DNA from 3 places in the Streptomyces sp. JH34 genome. Region 2 is predicted to be linked to each of the others. Evidence: riboswitches for the same ligand, from Rfam matches in the RefSeq annotation. Region 2 holds a riboswitch; each other region holds the start of a gene.
What was found. A riboswitch is a leader RNA that binds a small molecule or an ion and turns the genes downstream of it on or off. The one in region 2 is predicted to bind cobalamin.

Region 1 (7,221 bases), 3.4 Mb from region 2:
TAGATCGCCGGTCCGTCCTTCTCGTACTGGTGCACAGTGCTGTCGCTTTCTTCGTCTTCCCCGCCGAACAGGTCGGAGAGGGGGCCGGACAGGGGGTCATGCGTGGTGGTCAGGTGCGTGCGCCCCGGGCCGTCGCCACGGCCGCTGCCAGCGCCGCCGGGTCGTCCCGTACCGTCGCCGTCGCGGTGGCCAGGTCCCCCCGGACGTGGGAGATCCGGTGTCCGCCCGGGGTGGCGACCACGTCGATCCACTCCCCGTGCGGATGGCCGCAGCGGCGTTCGCACCCGGACCAGTACACAGGGAGCCGTCCGGCAGGTCCGACGGCGGCCCCCGCCTCGGTCCGCACGTCGGCCAGCGATTTCGCGCAGCCGGGCCGGCCGATGCAGGCGCCTACCCCGGCCCACGGGGAGCCGGGCCCGGTGATCAGGCCGGCGTCGGCGAGGCGGGCCGACATGCTGTCCGCCCGGCCGGGGCCGATGCCGGTGACGACGATTCCGCGCCACGGGGTGAGGCGCAGTTCCCCGGCGCCCGACAGCAGCCGCCACTGGGCCGGTACCAGCCGGCCCAGCGGCACACCGACGGACAGGGCGGCCTCGCGGTGGCTGCCCGGAACCGGCCCGTGGGCCGGGGGCAGGGCTTCGAGGGGGCGGGGTCGGCGGCCCGTCGTGACGGTGGTCCCCGTCCGCCGCAGCCGGCGGAGGACCTCGGCGGGCAGCGCGGCGGCGGCTGCGTCCGGCAGGTCCTTCACCCGCCAGGCGCCGGTCTCCCGGGCGGAGTCGAGGAAGGCCTCGGCGGCGGTCAGCGCGGCGCGGGGGCCCTCGGCGGCGGGGAGGCGGAGTACCTCGTCGACGTGCCCGACGCGCAGCAGGGCGTCGCCGTCGTCCTGGCCCAGCAGGGTGAGGTCGGCTCCGAGGGCGTCCACATCGCCGCGGCCGTCGTCGAGGGCGAACAGGAAACGTCCGGAGAGCGCCGTCGCGCCCGCGCTTCCGCACAGCAGACGGTCGAGGCCGGTCAGCCACGGTCCGACGTCGACGGACCCGAGGCCGTCGAGCCCGGAGAGCGGGGACGCGACGACGTTGCGCACGCGTTCATGACGTTCGGAGGGGAGCAGTCCGGCCTCGTGCAGAAGCCCGGCCAGCTCGGCACCGCAGTCCGGCGCGAGCCCGCGCAGCTGCACGTTTCCGCGGGAGGTGAGATGCAGCTCACCGTCACCGAGGCGCTCGGCGGCCTGTCCCAGCGCATCTGCCTGGCGGGGCGTCAGCACCCCGCCGGGTATGCGGATCCGCGCCAGCGCACCGTCGTCCGCCCGGTGCAGACGCAGCGCGCCGGGGCAGGCGTCACCGCTGCTCCGGGCACACGCGTCGCCCGGAGAACGGGGCGGAAGGGGGGAGGCGGACATGGCGGCGAGCATACCGACCGTGACCGTGACGCACCCCTACGGTCACTGTGACCTACGGGACACCGGCCCCCTGTCCGGGGCCCGGGCGGGGGCCGTCTGGTCAGGACCCCCCTCCTCCCGCCTACTATGCCTAGCGGCGGTCCGTTCGGTCCGCCATCGCCGTACGGCGACTTGGGAGGAAGCCCGGTGAGATTCCGGCGCGGTCCCGCCACTGTGAGCCCGGCCCACCGGCCGTGCGAGTCAGGAACTCCCTTTCCCAGGCTCTCGGTCCCGCCCGAGCAGCTGATCCGACACTGCCCGGGGCGTGGACACCCCGAGGAGGGCTGACGCCGCATGATCCTGCTCCTGTCGACGTCCGACACCGACCTGCTGAGCGCCCGTGCCGCGCAGGGACCGGTCAGCTACCGCTACGCCAACCCCTCCCGGCTCGCCCTCGACGACCTCCCGCAGCTGCTGGAGGAGGCCGACCTCGTCGTCGTACGCCTCCTCGGCGGTGTCCGTGCCTGGCAGGAGGGGCTGGACCAGGTGCTGGCCACCGGCAGGCCCGTCGTCGTGCTGACAGGTGAACAGGCCCCCGACGCCCAGCTGATGGCCGCGTCGACCGTGCCCATCGGCATCGCGGCGGAGGCGCATGCCTACCTCGCGCACGGCGGACCCGCCAACCTGGAGCAGCTGGCCCGCTTCCTCTCCGACACCGTGCTGCTCACCGGCCACGGCTTCGAGCCGCCCGCCCCGGCCCCCGCGTGGGGCCCGCTGGAGCGGACCGCCCGTGACGTCACCGGCCCGACCGTCGCGGTGCTCTACTACCGCGCCCACCACATGAGCGGGAACACCGCGTTCATCGAGGCGCTCTGCGCGGCCGTGGAGGACGCGGGCGCCCGCCCCCTCCCGCTGTACGTCGCCTCGCTCCGGTCGCCCGAACCGGAACTCATCGACGAACTCCGTGCAGCGGACGCCATAGTGACCACCGTCCTCGCGGCCGGTGGCACCAAGCCCGCGACCGCGTCGGCCGGCGGGGACGACGAGTCCTGGGACGCGGGCGCCCTCACCGGCCTCGACGTCCCGGTCCTCCAGGCGCTCTGCCTCACCAGCCCGCGTGCCGCCTGGGAGGAGAACGACGAGGGTGTCTCCCCGCTCGACGCGGCCACCCAGATCGCGGTGCCGGAGTTCGACGGGCGTCTGATCACCGTGCCGTTCTCCTTCAAGGAGATCGACGAGGACGGTCTGCCCGCGTACGTCGCCGACACCGAGCGCGCCGCCAGGGTCGCCGGGATCGCCGTACGCCACGCGCGGCTCCGCCACATCCCGGCGGCCGAGAAGCGGATCGCGCTGGTCCTGTCGGCCTACCCGACCAAGCACTCCCGCATCGGCAACGCGGTCGGCCTCGACACCCCCGCCAGCGCCGTCGCCCTGCTGCGCAGGCTCCGCGAGGAGGGCTACGACTTCGGCCCCGAGGAGGAGATCCCCGGCCTGGTCTCCGGCGACGGCGACGAGCTGATCTACGCGCTCATCGAGGCCGGCGGCCACGACCAGGAGTGGCTCACCGAGGAGCAGCTGGCCCGCAACCCGGTCAGGATCCCCGCGGCCGACTACCGCCGCTGGTTCGCCACGCTGCCCGCCGAACTGCGCGAGGCCGTGGAGGAGCACTGGGGCCCGGCGCCCGGCGAGATGTTCGTCGACCGGTCCCGCAACCCCGAGGGCGACATCGTGCTCGCGGCCCTGCGCCGCGGCAACCTGCTCATCCTCATCCAGCCGCCGCGCGGCTTCGGCGAGAACCCGATCGCGATCTACCACGACCCTGACCTGCCGCCCTCGCACCACTACCTGGCCGCGTACCGCTGGATCGCCGCGTCCGCCGACGACAACGGCTTCGGCGCGGACGCGATGATCCACCTCGGCAAGCACGGCAATCTGGAGTGGCTGCCCGGCAAGAACGCAGGCCTCTCCGCAGCCTGCGGCCCCGACGCCGCACTGGGGGACCTGCCGCTGGTCTACCCGTTCCTGGTGAACGACCCGGGCGAGGGCACCCAGGCCAAGCGCCGGGTGCACGCCACCCTCGTGGACCACCTCGTGCCGCCGATGGCCCGCGCCGACAGCTACGGCGACATCGCCCGCCTCGAACAACTCCTGGACGAGCACGCCCAGATCGCCGCGATGGACCCGGCGAAGCTCCCGGCGGTACGCGCCCAGATCTGGACCCTCATCCAGGCGGCGAAGCTCGACCACGACCTGGGCCTGGAGGACCGGCCCGAGGACGAGGGCTTCGACGAGTTCATCATGCATCTCGACGGCTGGCTCTGTGAGATCAAGGACGTCCAGATCCGCGACGGCCTGCACGTCCTGGGTAGTGCCCCGGCCGGCAAGGACCGCGTCAACCTGGTCCTCGCGGTCCTGCGCGCCCGGCAGATCTGGGGCGGCACGGCCTCGCTGCCGGGCCTGCGCGAGGCACTTGGCCTGGACGAGTCGGCGGCGACCCGCACCGCGGCGGACGAGACCGAGGAGAAGGCCCGCGCGCTGGTCCAGGCGATGGACGACGCGGACTGGGACCCGGCGGCCGTCGCCGTGGTGGCCGCCGGGCACCCGCAGGCCGTCGCCGACATCCTCGACTTCGCCGCCCGCGAGGTCGTGCCCCGCCTCGCCGCGACGACGGACGAGCTGGACCACGCGGTCCACGCGCTGAACGGCGGCTTCGTTCCCGCCGGCCCGTCCGGCTCCCCGCTCCGCGGTCTGGTCAACGTCCTGCCGACCGGCCGTAACTTCTACTCCGTCGACCCGAAGGCCGTCCCGTCCCGCCTCGCCTGGGAGACCGGCCAGGCCCTCGCCGACTCGCTCCTGGAGCGCTACCGCGCGGACAACGGTGACTGGCCCACCTCGGTCGGCCTCTCGCTCTGGGGCACCAGCGCGATGCGCACGGCCGGTGACGACATCGCCGAGGCGTTCGCGCTGCTCGGCGTCCGCCCCGTCTGGGACGACGCCTCGCGACGCGTCACGGGTCTGGAGGCGATCCCGTACGAGGAACTGGGGCGCCCGCGCATCGACGTCACGCTGCGGATCTCCGGCTTCTTCCGCGACGCCTTCCCGCACACCATCGGCCTGCTCGACGACGCCGTACGCCTGGCGGCCTCGCTCGACGAGCCCGCCGAGCGGAACTTCGTACGCGCCCACACGCAGGCCGACCTCGCCGAACACGGCGACGAGCGGCGCGCCACCACCCGTATCTTCGGCTCGCGCCCGGGGACGTACGGGGCGGGGCTGCTCCAGCTCATCGACTCGCGCGACTGGCGGACGGACGCCGACCTCGCCGAGGTCTACACGGTGTGGGGCGGCTACGCCTACGGCCGTGAGCTGGACGGACGTCCGGCCCGCGACGAGATGGAGACCGCCTACAAGCGGATCGCGGTGGCGGCGAAGAACACCGACACCCGTGAGCACGACATCGCGGACTCGGACGACTACTTCCAGTACCACGGCGGCATGGTCGCGACCGTGCGCGCGCTGAAGGGCTCCGCTCCCGAGGCGTACATCGGGGACTCGACCCGCCCCGAGACGGTCCGTACGCGCACGCTGGTCGAGGAGACGTCCCGGGTCTTCCGCGCCCGGGTGGTCAACCCCAAGTGGATCGAGGCGATGCGCCGCCACGGCTACAAGGGCGCCTTCGAGCTGGCCGCGACGGTCGACTACCTCTTCGGTTACGACGCGACGACGGGCGTCGTCGCGGACTGGATGTACGACAAGCTGACCGAGACGTACGTCCTCGACCCCACGAACCGCGAATTCCTCCAGCAGGCCAACCCCTGGGCCCTCCACGGCATCGCCGAGCGCCTCCTGGAGGCGGAGTCCCGGGGGATGTGGGAGAAGCCCGACCCGTCGGTGCTCGAAGCGCTGCGCCAGGTGTTCCTGGAGACCGAGGGCGATCTCGAGGGCGAGGACTGAGCGGGGCGCGCGCCGGCCGGGGAGCACTCCGGTCGGCGCGCCGCCGCCCTGTCTTGCCGCCTCCCGGCAGCGGGTCCAAGCTTGTGGCATGGGTGACCGAGAGGGCCACGCGCCCATGAACTCTGTCCAGCAGGCGTTCCGCCTGTTGGACGTCGTCGCGGCGCACGAGGGGGGCGCGTCGGCGGAGCGACTGGCGCTGGAGGCCGAACTGCCTCTTGACGAGGCCCTTCGAGTGCTACGGGCCCTCACGAAGGACGGCTATCTCCGCAGGATCGAGGACGGCGGTTTCGTGCTGGGCGACGGCCTGGGCGCGGACCTGGGCGGCGACCACGCCGGGCTGGACCTCCTGAACCGGGTCCGCCCCGCCCTCGTCTCACTCCGGGACGACCTGTCGGCCGCCGCCTACCTCACCTTCTACGAGGAGGGCGAGATCAGGATCGCAGAGATCGTCGACGGCCCGCAGACGCCCCGGGTCGACCTCTGGGTGGGATTCGAGGACGCGGGGCACGCCACGGCGCTCGGCAAGTGCGTCCTGCGTGAGCTGGACGACGACGCCCGGGCCGAGTACCTCTCACGGCACACCCTCGCCGATCTCACTCCCCGCACGATCACGCACCGGGAGGAGCTGGTCCGGCAACTCGAATCGTCGTTCCCGGCGCCCGCGGTGATGGACCGCGAGGAGTACGACCTCGGCACGACGTGCATCGCGGTGCCCGTGTACCAGGGCGCCACGATCGGGTCGCTCGGCGTCTCGTTCCGGGCGGACCGGATGTACCGGACCAGTCAGGTCCGCGCAAGCCTGCTGTCGTCGGCGGACCGTGTGACCAGGGGCCTCTCGCTCGGCAGCTGAGGAGGCGACGGGCCAGGGAACCCCGGGAAGCAAGGCCGGGCGCGGCTACGAGCGGTGTGACGGGACACGGCTACGAGCCGTGTCCGCCCCCGGCCACGGTCTTGAGTTCGTCCAGCAGCTCCCGCATCACGGGCGACATCCCGCGTTTCTCGGACTCCGCGATCCAGCGTTCGAAGCCGACCTTGAAAACGGCGATCCCCGCTTCGGCGGTCAGGCTCGCGGCCGGCTCCGGCACGCCCCGCCGGCGCAGGGTCGCGGCGAGCGCGGCCGACAGCGAGGCGAGCTTGATCAGCTCGCGCTCCTGGAGTTCCGCGTTCGCCAGGATCACGGCCTGACGTTTCCGTGCGTGCGCCCGCCGGTCCTCGAACATCTCGGAGACCGCGTCGAGGCCCACCGCGAGTACGTCGATCGGAGCCAGGGACTCCGGAGCGTCGGCGGCCGCCCCGACCAGCAGGTCCTGCAGCTCGGAGCCGCCGAAGAGAACCTCGCGCTTGTCGGCGTAGTGCCGGAAGTAGGTCCGTTCGGTGAGCCCGGCCCGTCCGGCGATCTCCGCCACGGTGGTCTGCTCGAAACCGCGTTCGCTGTAGAGCTCCAACGCCGCCTCCGCCAGGCGTCCGCGCGCGTTCGGCTCCCATCTACCCATGCCCCGATCCTACGTGATGGCAGGGGCTGACATCGCGGTGCTACGGTTGATGTCAGTCAATGACATCAACAGTTCCGGAGTTCCTCATGCGTATCTTCGTGACCGGTGCGTCCGGCTGGATCGGTTCCGCCGTCGTGCCCGAGCTCCTCGAGGCGGGCCACCAGGTGGTGGGGCTCGCCCGCTCGGAGGCGTCCGCCGCCGCGCTCACCGCTGCCGGGGCCGAGGTGGTCCACGGCACCGTCGACGATCTCGACGTCCTGAGGGACGCGGCCGCCGCGACCGACGGCGTCATCCACCTCGCCTTCAAGCACGACATCGCCTTCACGGGTGACTTCCTGGGGGCCGCGGAGGCCGACCGTCGTGCCGTCGACGCCTTCGGCGACGTACTGGCGGGCA
Region 2 (7,221 bases):
GGAGACCGGGGCGTCGAGGTAGACCAGTCCCAGTCCGGCGGCCCGGTGGGCCAGGTCGGTCGTGGCGTCGAGGCCGACGGTGGAGCTCTGCAGCCACACCTGCCCCGGGCGCAGACCCGGCGCTGCTGCGGTGAGGGTCTCCGCCACCGACCGGCCGTCGTTCAGGGCGGTGAGGACGACATCGGCTCCGCGTACCGCTTCCTCGGCCGTGTCCGTCACGGTGGCGCCGTGGCCGGCCAGGGGCTCGGCCCTGGACCGTGTGCGGTTCCAGACCCGGACCGGCAGCCGGTCCCTGAGCAGGCTGCGGGCCATCCCGGTTCCCATGATGCCGGTGCCCAGGACCGCGACGGCCGGTGGTCCCTGGGCGGTTCCGGCGGGGGATGCGGTGGTCATGGGGAGGTTCCCTTCGTCGGTACGGCGCGGTCCCGGGCCCGTGGGTCTCGAGACACGGCGAGGTCCCGGACCGGTGGGTCTCAAGACTGCCGCAGGGCGCCGTCCAGCACGGCGCGGTGCACGGCTCTGGCGAGTCGCGCACCCCAGACCGAACGTGGCCCGGCGAACGGCTCGCCCTGCCCCTCCGCCGGGTCGGGCGCGGCGACGCACACGGCGTCCGTCGGCGTGCCGGAGCAGTCGAGTCCGGCGTCGAGCAGTGCCTGGACCTTCGCCTCGGTGGCGGTGGCCACCGCGTTGACCAGGGCCGCGTCGGAGAGCCCCACGGGGAGGGTGACGACGATGTTGACGGTGCCGGGCGGCAGCGGACGGCCGGAGCCCTCGGCCGGAGCCGCGGCCCATCCCCGTACACCGAGGCCGCTGGTGACGGTCGCCGTCACCCCGCCGTCGTCGGCCGTGGTGTACGCCGTGACGTCGGCCGCGGTCATCAGCCCGGCTCCCGGTCCGTCGAGCGCTTCGGCCGCCGCGATCTCAGCGAGGTGGCGGCCGGGGTCGAGTCGCGGATAGCCGCCGGGCACCTGCGCGTTCAGGATCCAGGCGCGCGGCCCGATCCCGCCGCCGAGCACGGCGCTGCTGCACACCCGCCAGCCCGGCCCCAGCCGCCAGACCAGGTGGTGCAGTCCGAGGCCGTCCTCGTGCCGGGCCGACAGCTCGCCGCGCCGCCGGGGCGGACGGGTGCCCACGGTTTCCACCACACACCCCCTGACAGGCCCGCCGGAGATCGGCGGCGGCGCGTCGATCATACGGTCGGGCCGAAGCCGCACCTCCGGCGCACCCGGGAGAGTGCTCACCCGAATGGCCTAACGCATGTGGCGGTCCGACAGCCCCGTGGAACCGGGCAACCGCCCCTCCCCGCCGCCCCGGGCCGCTCGCGGCACCGGCCGGGAAGTTGCAGTGTCCAACCGGGTGAGGCGCGATGGAAGCCGGACGCGCCTCCCCTGCTGGATCCAACCGCAGGACGCGCCCGGGCGAGGAGGAATCGGCCATGGGAGCCGCTGACGGTTTCACGGATTCCGGAGAACTCGACGGTCTGACCGTCTACGACAGTGACGGGGAGAAGGTCGGCACAGTGGGGCGGGTGTACGTCGACGACGACACCGGCAAGCCCGACTGGATCACGGTCAAGACCGGCATGTTCGGCATGAAGGAGAGCTTCGTGCCGCTTGCGGGAGCCCGCCGGGTGGGCTCCGACCTGCACGTCTCGCACCCGAAGGAGAAGGTCAAGGACGCTCCCCGGGTCGATGCCGACGCGCACCTCTCCGTATCGGAGGAACAGGAGCTCTACCGGCACTACGGGATGACCAGGAAGGGCACCGGCAACGCCGGAGCGGGCGGTGACGCGCGCACGACGTCCGGGACCGGAACGGGAACCATGGGTGCCGCGGGTGCGGCCGGGGCGGCCGGTGCGGCCGGTACCGCCCGCACCGGACACGCGAAGGACACCGGCACCACCGCCGGCACGGGCACCACCGGCGCCGGTATGGGCAGGCACCGGGACACGGAGACCTCGTCCACGTCGCGCCCGCTCGCGGGTGCCGGAGCCGAACGGTCCGCCGCCGGCACCGGCCGGGAGGAGATGGTCCGGTCCGAGGAGCAGCTCCAGGTAGGTACGGAGGAGTACGAGAGCGGGAGGGCACGCCTGCACAAGTACGTCGTGACGGAGAACGTCACCCGGACCGTGCCGGTGTCCCACGAGGAGGTGCGCGTGGTGCGCGAGCCCCTGCAGCCCGGCGAGAAGGGAGCCGTGAAGGGGCGGAGCGAACTCGGCGAACAGGACGTCGAAGTCACCCTGCACGCCGAACGAGCCACCGTCCGCAAGGAGGCGGTCCCCGTGGAGCGGGTCCGTCTCGAAACCAGCAAGGTCACGGAACAGAAGGAAGTGTCCGCGGAGCTCCGCAAGGAGAAGATCGACTACGCGGACGGCAAGGACATGGGCAGCGACAAGGACATGGGCGGCGAGTACGGCCAGGGACGTCGTCGCTGACCTGACCCCTCACACGGCGGCGAAAGGCCGCGCGACACCAGCGAGGGGCGGACCCGGGTGGTTCACGGGCCCGCCCTCTCGTCGCTCCCGTAGCGTGCGTGGACCGCTCTCCCCGGGAGGAACCGCACGGAAGGGCGCCCGTCCGGCCCCTCCGGAGTGACCACCGCGCGCACCCGGTAGACGTCGGCGATGAGTTCCTCGGTGATCACCTCCGAGGGCGTTCCGCCGGCCACCACCCGGCCCTCCTTCATGACCGTGACCCGGTCGCAGAACATCGCGGCCAGGTTGAGGTCGTGCAGCGCGACCACCGCCGTCACGGGCAGCGCGGCGACCAGGGACAGGAGCTCCAGCTGGTGCTGGATGTCCAGGTGGTTGGTGGGTTCGTCCAGCAGGAGTTCCCTCGGCTGCTGGGCGAGGGCGCGGGCGATCTGGACCCGCTGGCGCTCACCGCCGGACAGGGTGTGCCAGGACTGCGCGGCCCGGTCGGCGAGTCCGGTGCGCGCGAGGGCCTCGCGTACGGCCTCCTCGTCCTCGGGGCCGGACGCGGACCAGGCGCGGCGGTGCGGGATGCGGCCGAGCCGGACGACGTCCAGGACGCTCAGGTCGACCTGGGTCACCGCGTGCTGCTCGACGACGGCCACGCGGCGGGCCACCGCCCTCCGGCCGGTCTCGGCGAGCGTGCGGCCGTCGAGGGTCACGACGCCCGCGCCGGGTGCGAGCACGCCGGCCATCACGCGCAGCAGCGTGGTCTTGCCGGAGCCATTCGGTCCCAGGAGCCCGACCGTGGCGCCGGGCGGCGGCGCGATGCTCACCCCGTCGAGGACGATCCGCCCGCCGGCCTCCCGGGTGATCCGGGCGGCCCGCAGGCCGTCGCCCGGGGTGCCTGTCCCGTGCTCGCCGGGTGTCATGCGCTTCTCCGGGTGCGGTGGAGGATCAGGACGAACACGGGCACACCGATGAGGGAGGTGACCACCCCGACCGGGACCTCCTGCGGGTCGAGGACGGTCCTGGCCAGCGTGTCGACCCAGACCAGGAACACGGCGCCGGCGAGCGCGGTCACCGGGAGCAGTCTCCGGTGCCCCGAACCGGTCAGCGCCCGGGCGGCGTGCGGCAGGACGAGGCCGACGAACCCGATCGCGCCCGCCGAGCTGACGAGGGCGGCGGTCAGCAGGGCGGTCGCGCAGAGCAGCACGATCCGGGTGCGGGCCACGTGCACGCCGAGGGCGGCCGCGGCGTCCTGGCCGAAGGCGAAGGCGTCGAGGGTACGGGCATGACCGAGGCAGATGACCAGGGTCACGGCCAGCACGGCGGAGCACGTCCACACGTCGGTCCAGCCGACCCCGCTCAGCGAGCCGAGCAGCCAGAAGAGCACTCCCCTGGTCTGTTCGGCGTCGGCGGCGGTCATCACGACGAACGAGGTGAGCGCGGAGAAGAGCTGCATGGCCGCGACCCCGGAGAGCACGACCCGGTCGGTGGATCCGCCGAGTGTGTGACTCAGCAGCAGCACGAGGGCGAACGAGCACAGGGCGCCGACGAAGGCGCCGCCCGAGACCGACACCGCTCCCCCGCCGACGCCCAGGACGACGACCACGACCGCCCCGGTGGACGCCCCCGAGGACACGCCGAGGACGAAGGGGTCGGCGAGCGGGTTGCGCAGCAGCGACTGCATCACGGTGCCGCACACCGCGAGCCCGGCCCCGCAGACCGCTGCGAGCAGGGTGCGGGGCATGCGCAGGTTCCAGATGATGCCGTCCCGTATCGGGGTCAGCCGCCCCTCACCCAGGCCGAGGTGCGAGCCCACCGCGGACCAGACGTCCGGGACGGAGACGCGGGCGGGGCCGATCGTGACGGCGACCGCCACGGACAGGAGAAGCAGGGCGATCCCGGCACTCCACAGGGCACCTTCGCGCAGGATCCGTGCCCCGGAGGGCGTCCGCGCCGGAGGGGACAGCCGCGTATCCGTGTCAGGGTCGGGTGCGGTCCCCGTCACCTCGCGAGTCCGAACGAGCGCAGCCCCGCCGCGACACGCTCGACGCCCTCCACGGTCCGGACGGTCGGGTTCATGGCCTGGCCGCTGAGCAGGACGTACCGCTTGTGCCGGACGGCGTCCAGATTCTTCGTGGCGGGGTTGGACTCCAGGAAGGCGATCTTCTTCTCGGCGCTCTCGGCCGTCTGCGACCTGCGGGTCAGGTCGCCGATCACCAGCACGTCCGGATCGCGGTCGGCGACGGTCTCCCAGTTGATCTGGGGCCATTCCTCGTGGGTGTCGTCGAAGACGTTCTTCGCGCCGAGCTCCTCGGTGATGATGCCGGGGGCTCCGCAGCAGCCCGCCAGATAGGGGGCCTCGGCGTTGGCGAACCAGTAGAGCAGGGTGGTGCCGGACGCGTCGACGTCCGCGGTCGCCTCCGCGATCCTTTCCTGGAGACTCCCGACCAGCTTCTCGCCCCGTTCCGGGACTCCGAACACCTCGGCCAGGTCACGCACTTCGCCGTAGACGCCGTCCATGGTCAGTGGTGCGGTGCGGGAGCCGTCGCTGCTGCCGGTGTTGTCCTTGCCCGCGCAGTCCGTGGGTGAGAGGTACGTCGGTACGCCCAGCTCCTCGAACTGGTCCCGGGACGCCACACCGCCCTTGCCTAGGGTGGACTCGAACGACGCGCTGACGAAGTCGGGTTCCTCGGCGAGGACCTTCTCGGAGGAGGGCCGGCTCTCCGCGATGCGGGGCACCCCGGCCTCGTCCTTCTCCAGCCCCTTCATCACCGGGTCCGTCCAGGTCGCGCTGCCGGCGAGCCGGTCGGCGAGGCCCAGGGAGAGCAGGATCTCCGTCGATCCCTGGTCGAGGGAGACGGCGTGCCGCGGCGGCGCGTCGACGGTCACCGTGCGACCGCAGTTCTCCAGCGTCACGGGGAAGCCGTCGGCGGAGCCCTCCCGCGCGGCGCCGTCGGACGCGCTCCCACCCCCGCCGCAGGAGGTCAGGAGGACAAGTGCGGTGATGAGCAGGGCGGTTCGGTATGCGGTGCTAGCTATGGGCGGCACAAGGTCCCTCGGCGTCTCTGGGCTCATGCGCGGAGCCCGGTACGGTGTTCCGCTCCCGGTGCGGAAGCGGGTGCCAGCAGGTCTTCGGACTCGGGTTCGTCCGGACGGAGCGCCTTCCCGGTGCACCCGAGGGTGTTCCAGTGGCAGTGGCCCCGCCCGTCCCCCTCACCGCTGCGCGTCAGTTCCGGATTCACACCGGATTCCCTGACTCCACGTGGAGTGTGACTGGCGTCTGCAAGCTATCACGCGGCGTGTCGCCGGACTTCGGGGCCGTCGCCGGTCGTCGGGCAGCCGCTCCCCTCCGTACCGGCGACGGCCGTCGGGCGGGTCAGCGCATGGGGTGAACCGATTCGCCGCCGCCGCTCTGCGTCTTCCCGCACCGACGGGCGAGCACGGACGTGGTGCCCCAGTAGGCCAGCAGCACGGCACGCAGACCCAGGATCTCCAGGCGCTCGCCGAGCCCGCCGCACATCACCTGCTCCTTGCGCGGGGCGCTCACCGGGCGTCCGTCGCGGCGGTGTTCCAGGGGCCCTCGGGGTCGTCGTAGGCGTCGGCGTAGCCGGGGCCGGCGATCGGCCAGTCGGCGAGCAGCGCCTCGGGCAGGGCGAAGGAGTCGGCGAGCTGAGGGGCGTGAGCGGCGACGGCCGTGATCAGTTCCTCGGCGTCCCGCGCCAGGGTCTCGGTCTGATCGCCGCTCAGGAGACCGGCGGCCATCAGGTCCCCGCTGTTGCGAGCCACCCACTCGACGGCGAACAGGCGCTCCAGTTCCCCCAGCCGGTCCTTCGCGGCCCCTTCGGGCAGAGCGGCGCGGGCCTCGGCGTACGCCTCGGCGGCCTGCCGGTACGCATAGGCCTCGACCCCGCGCAGCGCGGGGCCCGATGCGACGTTCCAGCGTCCGAGCGCGTCGGCGTCCGCCGCCCGCAGCACCCGCTCCCTGGCCCGGGCGAACCAGATGTCCTGGACCGAGGCGAGGAGTGCGCCGAGGAAGCGCGGGTCGGCGAGGTCGCCGGTGTGCGCGGCCCGGTCGTCCGCACGGCCGGGCCCGGCGGCGAAGAGCATGTCGGCGGCCGCCTTGGTGTACAGGGCGATGTTGTCGCCCTCCGCCGTGATGGCACCCTCCACTCCGGTGACGAGTTCGGTCATGCCGTTGTTCTCGAGGAGTGCCTGCGCGCCGCAGCGTTCACGGCTCTGGACGATGACGTCACGGGCCCGCCACGTGATCCACGCCTTGGCGACGTCGACGAGCGTCCCGGCCTCGGCCCGGCCCTCGTCGTCCGTGCAGGCCTCCCAGCGTTCCTGTGCCCTGCGGTACAGCAGGGTCATGGCGAAGACGGTGGCCATGGCCGAGGCGAGCGGCCCGTGGTGGGTCCGGTGGGCGTTGACCGGCACGGGCGGCGCGCCGCGGCTGCCGGAGATCAGCCGGTGGCCGCCGTAGCGCACGGCCACCGCGAGGGTCGCGCGGGCCGAGCCGGCCGCGCAGGCGCTCATGGAGATCCGGCCGGGGGTGACCCGCCCGATCGAGGTCAGGAAACGCCGGCGCCTGTCTCCCGGCTCCGTCCTGAACTCCCCCTGGACGTCGCCGTCCTCGCCGGAGCCCAGCAGGGCGTCCCGCGCCACGAACAGCCGGTCGAACGAGGTCAGGCAGTGGTCCACGGGGCTGCCCATGCGGGCGGGGAGCCGTCGCACCCGGACGCCCGGGAGCGCCTGTTCGTCGTCGGTGAGCGGCACGAGGAAGAGGCGCACCCCGTGGTCCG
Region 3 (7,221 bases), 6.3 Mb from region 2:
GCGCACCCGCTCGGGCATCCTGCTCCACCCCACCACCAGAGCTATGGTCGAGGCGCCGAGCGCGAGTGAGGCGAGAGCCGACGGACTCGACACGGCGTCGGCCAGCAGCCCCGGGATGCCGGCCACCTTGCCCGTACCGGAGAGCGGCGCGTCGACGCCGGCCGCCGCGTAGAGCTGCCCCGCGATGAGGACGAGTCCGATGCCGGCGAGCATGCCCTCGACGACGGAGACGGAGATGGCCCGGAACCAGCGGCCCAGCCGCAGGGCACCCATGGCCAGTTGCAGCAGCCCCGCCGCCAGCACGATCACCCCGAGTGCGGGGAGACCGAAGGACTGGACCGCCTCGAAGACGAGCACGGTGAGACCGGCGGCCGGCCCCGAGACCTGGAGGCTGCTGCCCCGCATCAGGCCGGTGACGATTCCGCCCACGATGCCGGTGATCAGCCCCAGTTCGGCCGGGACGCCCGACGCGACGGCGACGCCCACGCACAGGGGCAGCGCGACCAGGAAGACGACGAGTGACGCGGCGAAGTCCTGCCGCAGGTACGGGAACGTGCGGACGCGGTCCATGGCGGCCCTCATCCCGTGCGGAAGGGGGCGGAGCGTACGTCGCCGGGCGGGGGTGCCCAGACGGCGCTGTCGCTGATGTGCAGTACTTCCACCGCGTGGTGTTCGAAGACGGAATGCATGCCAGTGATTCCTCCTGGCGCGCCGGAGACCGGCGCGTCGTTACGCGTACGAGAACTGGGGGCCCGGAGGGCACGTCGGCACGACCCCTCGTCGGCGGGGCCCGTGGAGTGCGGGCGGGAGACGAGGCCCGCGAAGTGCGGGCGGGAGGGGCGGGTACGCCGGGTGCCGGGTCAGCTCAGCAGCGGAACACCTGAAGGGCGGGGGAGGAGTGCGCGCCGGAGGATCTCGAGGTGTGCAGCGCGTTGCCCATCGCGGCGAAGTACGCCGGGGCGAGCGGGCCGTCGGCGTCCTGTGCCACGACGGAACGCGGCGGGGCCTCGGGGGCGGGACCCGTCGCGGAACGATGCCGGTCGCGGTGGCGCAGAAGGCCGTTCGGTTCACTTCCGCGATCAGCTGTGCCACAGGTGCCGTGGGCGACATGTGTCTCTCCGGCGGCGGCGACCGGAAGGCCGTCGGCCCGAATTCCCGGAGCGGCCGGGTGTGTGTCCGCGGAAGCTGTTCCGGAGTACGGGGCCAATAGGAAGCTCATCAGGAACGCGAGTACGAACCGCACTGCCGCTACGCGCACCCGTCACCTCCTGCTGGACTTCACTGTTCCTCAAAGACGCTAACAGGCCGGAGTGCTTATCGAGTTAATCCCATGTGAAGAGTCCGAAAGTCGATGCCGAACGAGCTGAATCAGTTGCTGACCCCCTGTGGCCTGGGGATGTGCCTCACGTTCGGTTCTCACTATTTGAGATCATCCGGGACTGGGTGGCTATTGCATATGCCGGTTGCGGACGACGGTCATATTCGTACATCGGTTCGGCTCGTCGACGGGAGTTAACCCGGTGGAAAGGTGTCCGAGGTTTAGCCGATCGGGCCGCTCGCGGGTATCGCTCAGGTATCCCGGTCCTCGTGAGTCCCAGGGGGTCGCCTTTCGAGGCGAACGGCACTTCCTTCGCCGAACCGTACGTACTGTGCGAACCGCCCGCGCGCGACCTGAAGGCCGCCGGCCTGTGCCCGGCTCGCGTCGCGGTGCGGGGAGCCCGCGCCGGCAGGGCCGGAGCGGGCTCCCGGACTTCCGGCGAAAAGGCCGTCAGCGGTGCCGGCCGTCGGCCCCCTCGGCGGTGACCGGCGCGGCGAAGTCCGCAGCGAGCTGCTCGGCGGTGCGCGGGCCGGCAGCCGAAGCCCCCAACAGGCCATGCGCACGCAGTAGTTCAGCGGTCGCCACACCCCATGGCAGACGCAGCCCCGACTCCCGCAGGAGATCCGTGCGCGCCAGCATCGCGGGCGCGGGCCCGGCCCGGACGCCGGCCGGGGAGAGGAGCGCGGCGTCGTCGGCCCAGCGCAGGGCGAGATCGACGTCGTGGGTGGCCATCATGACGGTGGTCCCGCCCGAGCGGAGGGCGTCGAGCGTGTCGAGAAGTCGCTCCTGACCGTCCGGATCGAGCCCCGCGGTCGGCTCGTCGAGGATCAGCACGCGGGGCCGCATGGCGACCGCACCCGCGATGGCGGTCCGCTTCCGCTGCCCGTAGGAGAGCAGATGGGTGGGCCGGTCCGCCAGAGCGGTGATGTCGAGGGCGGCGAGTGCCTCGTCCACCCGGGCGCGTACCTCGGCGTCGGGCAGACCGAGGTTCAGCGGTCCGAACGACACGTCCTGGGAGACGGACGCGGCGAACAACTGGTCGTCCGGATCCTGCACCACCAGCTGGACGGTGGTGCGCAGCCGGGTCAGCCCCTTCCGGTCGTAGGTGACGGGACGGCCCTCGACCGTCAACCGCCCCTCACGGGGACGCAGTCCGCCACTGAGGAGGCGCATCAGTGTGGTCTTCCCGCTGCCGTTGCGGCCGAGGAGGGCGAGCGCACGCCCTTCACGTGCCTCGAAGTCGAGGCCGCTGAGCACGGCGGGACCGTCCTCGTACGCGAAGGACGCGCCCCGCAGGGCGAGCAGCACGGATTCGCTCATGACAGCGGCCTTTCCAGGGCGAAGGTCAGGACGGTGAGGGCCGCGAGCAGGAGGACGCTCAGCGCCACGAACCGGACGGAGACGCGGGCCTCGGGCACCAGGACGCGCAGGGTCCCGTCGTAACCGCGCCCCGCAAGCCCCGTCTGGAGCCGAGCCGCACGGTCGAACGCCCTGACGAACGCGGTCGCTCCGAGCCCCGCCAGGGAGCGCCAGGTCGCGGCCCGGGTGGTGTGGCCGAGCCGGGCCGCCTGCGCCTCCCGGATCCGGCGCACCGAATCGAGGAGGAGGAAGCTCATGCGGTACGTCACCAGGGCGACGTCCACCACCGGCGCGGGCACCCCCGCCCCGACCAGGCGGGGCAACAGATCGGACATCGGGGTGGTGAAGGCGAACAGCAGGACCCCGAGGGACGCGGCTGAGGTACGGAGCAGCAGCTCACCTGCGCGTACGGGCCCACCGGGGTCGAGAGCGAGCAACCCGTCCGGCCCGCCGACCCGTACGAGGAGCGTGGCGGCCCCGGTGACGCAGAAACCCAGAGGAACCCGGTACGCCCGCCACAGGTGACGGGCGGTCACGCCCGCCGGCCCCAGCAGCACGGCCAGAGCGGTGACGAGGACCAGGGCGGCCCCGGGCCAGGGCGGCAGCGAGACGGCCAGCACCGTGAACCCAAGACCGAGTGAGGCCTTGTCCAGGGGATGGCGGCGGCGCCAGCGACTGCTGTGCGCCGCCGCGTCGATCGGCAGCATGTTCGCTCAGGTCCTCCGGGCCGTCGACTCCCCGGCACCGCCCCCGGTGCCACCTCTCTCCTGCTCCGCCGTCGCGCGGAGTTCGCCCTGACGTCGCCCGCGCCGCAGGCCGAAGTAGTAGGCGAGGACGCCGGCGCCGAGCGCGGCCTGAAGGGCGAACAGGGCCGACTCGATCTCGCCGGACGGCGGTTCGTACAGCGGCGAGAACCAGGGTTCGTAATCGGGATCGATCTCGGTGATCGCCGTCTCGGCCTGGGCGTCGGCGCCCGTGAACGGTTCCTCCTCGCCGTCGCCGAGCCCCAGGGCCAGCGGCAGGACGGCCAGCGCGGCCACCACGGTCAGGAGAAGAGCGTTGATCTTCGTGTCCTTGTTCATCGGGCCACCGCCTCGGTCTCGGCCTTCTCCGTGCGGGCCCGCCTACCGGCGAGGAACACGCCGAGCCGGGTCAGGTCTCCCTTGCTGGACTGCACGAGAAGCCGCATCACCAGCACGGTCAGGAGCCCCTCACTCACGGCGAGCGGGATCTGGGTGACCGCGAAGATGGAGCCGAACTTGCCGAGCGCGCCGAGGACCCCGCTGCTCGGGTCCGGGAAGGCGAGTGCCAACTGCACGCTGGTGACGCAGTAGGTGGACAGGTCGGCGACGAACGCGCCGGAGAACACCGCCACCATCACCGGCACGTCGTACCGGCGCAGCAGTCTGAAGACCGCGTATCCGGCCCAGGGGCCGACGATCGCCATCGAGAAGACGTTGGCTCCGAGCGTGGTCAGACCGCCGTGGGCCAGCAACAGGGCCTGGAACAGCAGGGTGATCGTGCCCAGGACCGCCATGATCGGCGGACGGAACAGGATGGCCCCGAGTCCCGTACCCGTGGGATGGGAGCAACTTCCCGTCACCGAAGGGATCTTCAATGCGGAGAGAACGAACGTGAAGGCCCCGGAGGCCCCCAGGAGCAGCGTGCTCTCAGGGTTGTCCCTGACCTCACGCGTGAGTGACCGGACTCCGTGGACGACGAACGGCGCGGACGCGACACCCCAGGCGATCGCGTGCGCCGGAGGCAGAAAACCCTCGGCGATGTGCATGACTCAGCAGACCCTCTCCAGCACCTCGTGGATGGTTGAAGTGCCTTGGCCGGTCTCCTGGCTTACGGGTGACACCGCCCGAACTCCGCCTTCCCGGGTCACAAGGACCCAGTGGCTGCCCGTGAGGGCCGGAGCCGGACTTCCCGATCACAGTGGCGAGGGCCGCACCGGCATCACACCGGATTTCCCGTTCACCAAGGCGTGGCGACAGTAGTCCCACGTGGGTGAACATGACAAGCGGGCCCGCTCGCGGTTGCCGGCCTCAGCCCTCGTCGTCCCTGAGCCCTTCCTCCACGACGCCCCTCTCCTCGTCATGCCGGTACGGCACGATCTGGACCGGACACCGGGAGTGGTGCAGGAGGGCGTGCACGACGTGGCCCAGTCCCAGTACGGAGGCGCCGCGCCGCTCATGGCTTCCCATGACCAGGAGACCCGCGTGCCGGCTGGCGTCGACGAGCGCGGACGCCGCGGAGCGGGCCGCGACCACCTCGGTGCGTACGGCGAGACCGGGCGCGCTCTCATGGATCCGGGACGCCAGGTCGGCCAGGAGCCGCTCGTCGGGGTCCGCGGACCCCCCGGCCTCGTCCCGCGCCGTCCCACCGAAGCGTGCGAGCAGGCCGCGCACGCTCACGAGCCGGAGGGGGCTGTTGCGGGCCTGTGCCTCCTGTCCGGCACGGACCAGCCACCGGGCGTCGTGCTCGTCCCGCACGGCGGCCGTGACCGGAGCGTCCTCGCGCTCGAACTCCCCGCGGACGACCACGACGGGCGCGGGACTGCCGACGACGACCTCCAGGCCCGTCGAGCCCAGCAGCAGAGGACCGAATCCGCCGGACCCCCTGCTGCCGACGACGATCGTGCTGCCGGGCCTCACGGACGCGTGGAGAGCGGGAACCGGCTTCCTGCGGCTCAGCTTGACGTCGACGTCGAGTTCGGGGAACCGCTCGCGTATCTCCTCCGCCGCCGTCGTCAGGACGGCGTTGCCGTTGTCCCGCAGATGTTCGGACGTCTCGAACGACGCGAACCGGTCCAGGCGGTCGAGGTCGGCGGCGTGCACGAGCAGCAGACGTCGACGATGCCTCGCGGCGTCCGCCGCGCCCCAGAGCATGGCGGTCCTGGCGTGTTCCGAGCCGTCCACACCCACGACCGTCCTCGGATTCTGCGTGGCATCGGACGGGCGGGTAGCCATGGCTGCTCCTGACGCTGTTCCTTGTCCGCCTCTTCCATGCTGTCACCGCGGTACGGTGTGCGGCCAGCGCACGCACGGGCCACCAGGGCGTTTTCGCGGGGACGGAGGCGGCGGAGCGGCCTCCTGGCTTCCGGGGGGCAGGCTTTCCCGGGTCAGCCCGGTTCCGGAGCGTCGACGACGGTCCCGTCCTCGTCGAGCGTGTGGGTGTCCCAGTACACGTCCCACTTGTCGTCGACCTGCTGCGGCACCTTGCCCTCCGGATACCGCGCGAATCCCGAGGACGGCTCCTCCGCGTCCGGGACACAGGCGGAGCCGGTTCCGCCCACGGACAGGACGGGGTATTCACCGTCGCTGCACATGTCCTCCCGGTACTCGACGCCGGCACAGCCCGCGAGTGCTGTCACCGCGACCAGGCCGGTTATGAGTCAGCCCTGACGCCGGACCGGGGCCGAACAGCCCTTTCCGATATGCCTTCTGGGCGGGTGCCCACAAGACCGGTACGCTGCCGTGGATGGCCTGTGCCGTCGTCGATGCGGGGGGTCGCACATGTCGAACACCGTTGTCCTGCTCCTCTCCTTCGGCCCGCTCGCCCTGGTCCTGGCGATGATCGCCGCGCACGGGTCGCGCGAGAGCAAGGACGCCTACTCCGGGGAGGTCACCGGCCGGGGGGTGAGCAGTTCGACCGGTACCTACGGCCCGACGGGCCGCTACATGATGCACATCCGCACCGACGAGGGGCGGGAGCTCAGCATCGAGGTGAACGGCCGGACGTACCGGTCGCTCGCCGTCGGCGACCGGGTGGTCAAGGAGTGGGGTAGGCGCTGGCCGGAGCGGTCGGAGCGGTCGGAGCGGTCGGAGTAACGGAGCGAACAGCTCTGCCGCACCGTCCGGCACGCCTTTGCCACCTACGCGCTCCACACCCGCCCCGGCGGCCCCGAGGGAGCTGCCGTCGGACGAAGCCGGGCGGTGCGGGCTCAGTCGTAGCCCTGCGACTTGACGCGGATGCCGCCCGCCTGGGCCTGACCGGCCTGCGGGGCGTGTGCGGGCTCCTCCGCCGCCGCCTCGGGTTCCGGTGCCGCGTCGAGAATCGCGTGGGCCTCGTTGAGGAGGGCCGCCAGGTCACGCACCAGCCCCAGTTGCAGTGCGCGCCAGGCGTCGGCGTCGCTCTCCAGCGGGGCGAAGCTGCCCGTGTGCTTGTGGATGATGCCTCCCGCGACACGGTTCCGCTCCGCCCGCTCCTCCATGTCACGGTCGTGATGGTAGAAGTTGCGCAGTTCGTGCAGTTGGGACATGCGGCCGTCCCAGAAGGCCGCCGCGAGCTGAGGGAGATCCAGTACCTTCGCCGGATCCTTCCTCGGAATGCGCAGGGGGGCGTGCAGGCGCTCGTTGAAGACCTGGTAGGCCACGGACAGCCAGGCCGTGAAGTCCGCGCGGTCGACGCACTGTCGGCGCAGGCGGGCGAAGTCGTCGGGCGGTGAGGAGCGGAGCAGCTGGTAGCCGAGGCGGGCCCGTGACGCCTCGCAGACCCTGCTGTAGGCGACCAGGGTGTCCTCGGCAGCCGCTTCCCAG

Region 1: linked by a shared signal. The riboswitch ahead of cobN (cobaltochelatase subunit CobN) and the one ahead of LWJ43_RS30915 (ABC transporter substrate-binding protein) in region 2 are both predicted to bind cobalamin.
Region 3: linked by a shared signal. The riboswitch ahead of LWJ43_RS02715 (energy-coupling factor ABC transporter permease) and the one ahead of LWJ43_RS30915 (ABC transporter substrate-binding protein) in region 2 are both predicted to bind cobalamin.

What each region holds. Positions count from the first base shown of each region.
Region 1 covers NZ_JAJSOO010000001.1:3,512,617-3,519,837, reverse strand. The annotation lists gene LWJ43_RS15615 (precorrin-8X methylmutase) at 1-35, opposite strand, end outside; gene cobG (precorrin-3B synthase) at 110-1,411, opposite strand; cobalamin riboswitch at 1,520-1,668, shown strand; gene cobN (cobaltochelatase subunit CobN) at 1,733-5,332, shown strand; gene LWJ43_RS15600 (IclR family transcriptional regulator) at 5,421-6,182, shown strand; gene LWJ43_RS15595 (TetR/AcrR family transcriptional regulator) at 6,253-6,825, opposite strand; gene LWJ43_RS15590 (SDR family oxidoreductase) at 6,912-7,221, shown strand, end outside.
Region 2 covers NZ_JAJSOO010000001.1:6,886,399-6,893,619, reverse strand. The annotation lists gene LWJ43_RS30940 (NAD(P)-dependent oxidoreductase) at 1-393, opposite strand, end outside; gene LWJ43_RS30935 (adenosylcobinamide amidohydrolase) at 474-1,193, opposite strand; gene LWJ43_RS30930 (PRC and DUF2382 domain-containing protein) at 1,436-2,434, shown strand; gene LWJ43_RS30925 (ABC transporter ATP-binding protein) at 2,497-3,342, opposite strand; gene LWJ43_RS30920 (FecCD family ABC transporter permease) at 3,339-4,424, opposite strand; gene LWJ43_RS30915 (ABC transporter substrate-binding protein) at 4,421-5,494, opposite strand; cobalamin riboswitch at 5,526-5,712, opposite strand; gene LWJ43_RS30910 (hypothetical protein) at 5,796-5,966, opposite strand; gene LWJ43_RS30905 (acyl-CoA dehydrogenase family protein) at 5,963-7,221, opposite strand, start outside.
Region 3 covers NZ_JAJSOO010000001.1:557,790-565,010, reverse strand. The annotation lists gene LWJ43_RS02740 (SulP family inorganic anion transporter) at 1-570, opposite strand, end outside; gene LWJ43_RS02735 (hypothetical protein) at 866-988, opposite strand; gene LWJ43_RS02730 (energy-coupling factor ABC transporter ATP-binding protein) at 1,769-2,638, opposite strand; gene cbiQ (cobalt ECF transporter T component CbiQ) at 2,635-3,384, opposite strand; gene LWJ43_RS02720 (energy-coupling factor ABC transporter substrate-binding protein) at 3,391-3,759, opposite strand; gene LWJ43_RS02715 (energy-coupling factor ABC transporter permease) at 3,756-4,466, opposite strand; cobalamin riboswitch at 4,497-4,680, opposite strand; gene LWJ43_RS02710 (universal stress protein) at 4,729-5,652, opposite strand; gene LWJ43_RS02705 (SCO0607 family lipoprotein) at 5,805-6,065, opposite strand; gene LWJ43_RS02700 (DUF7489 domain-containing protein) at 6,199-6,513, shown strand; gene LWJ43_RS02695 (hypothetical protein) at 6,627-7,221, opposite strand, start outside.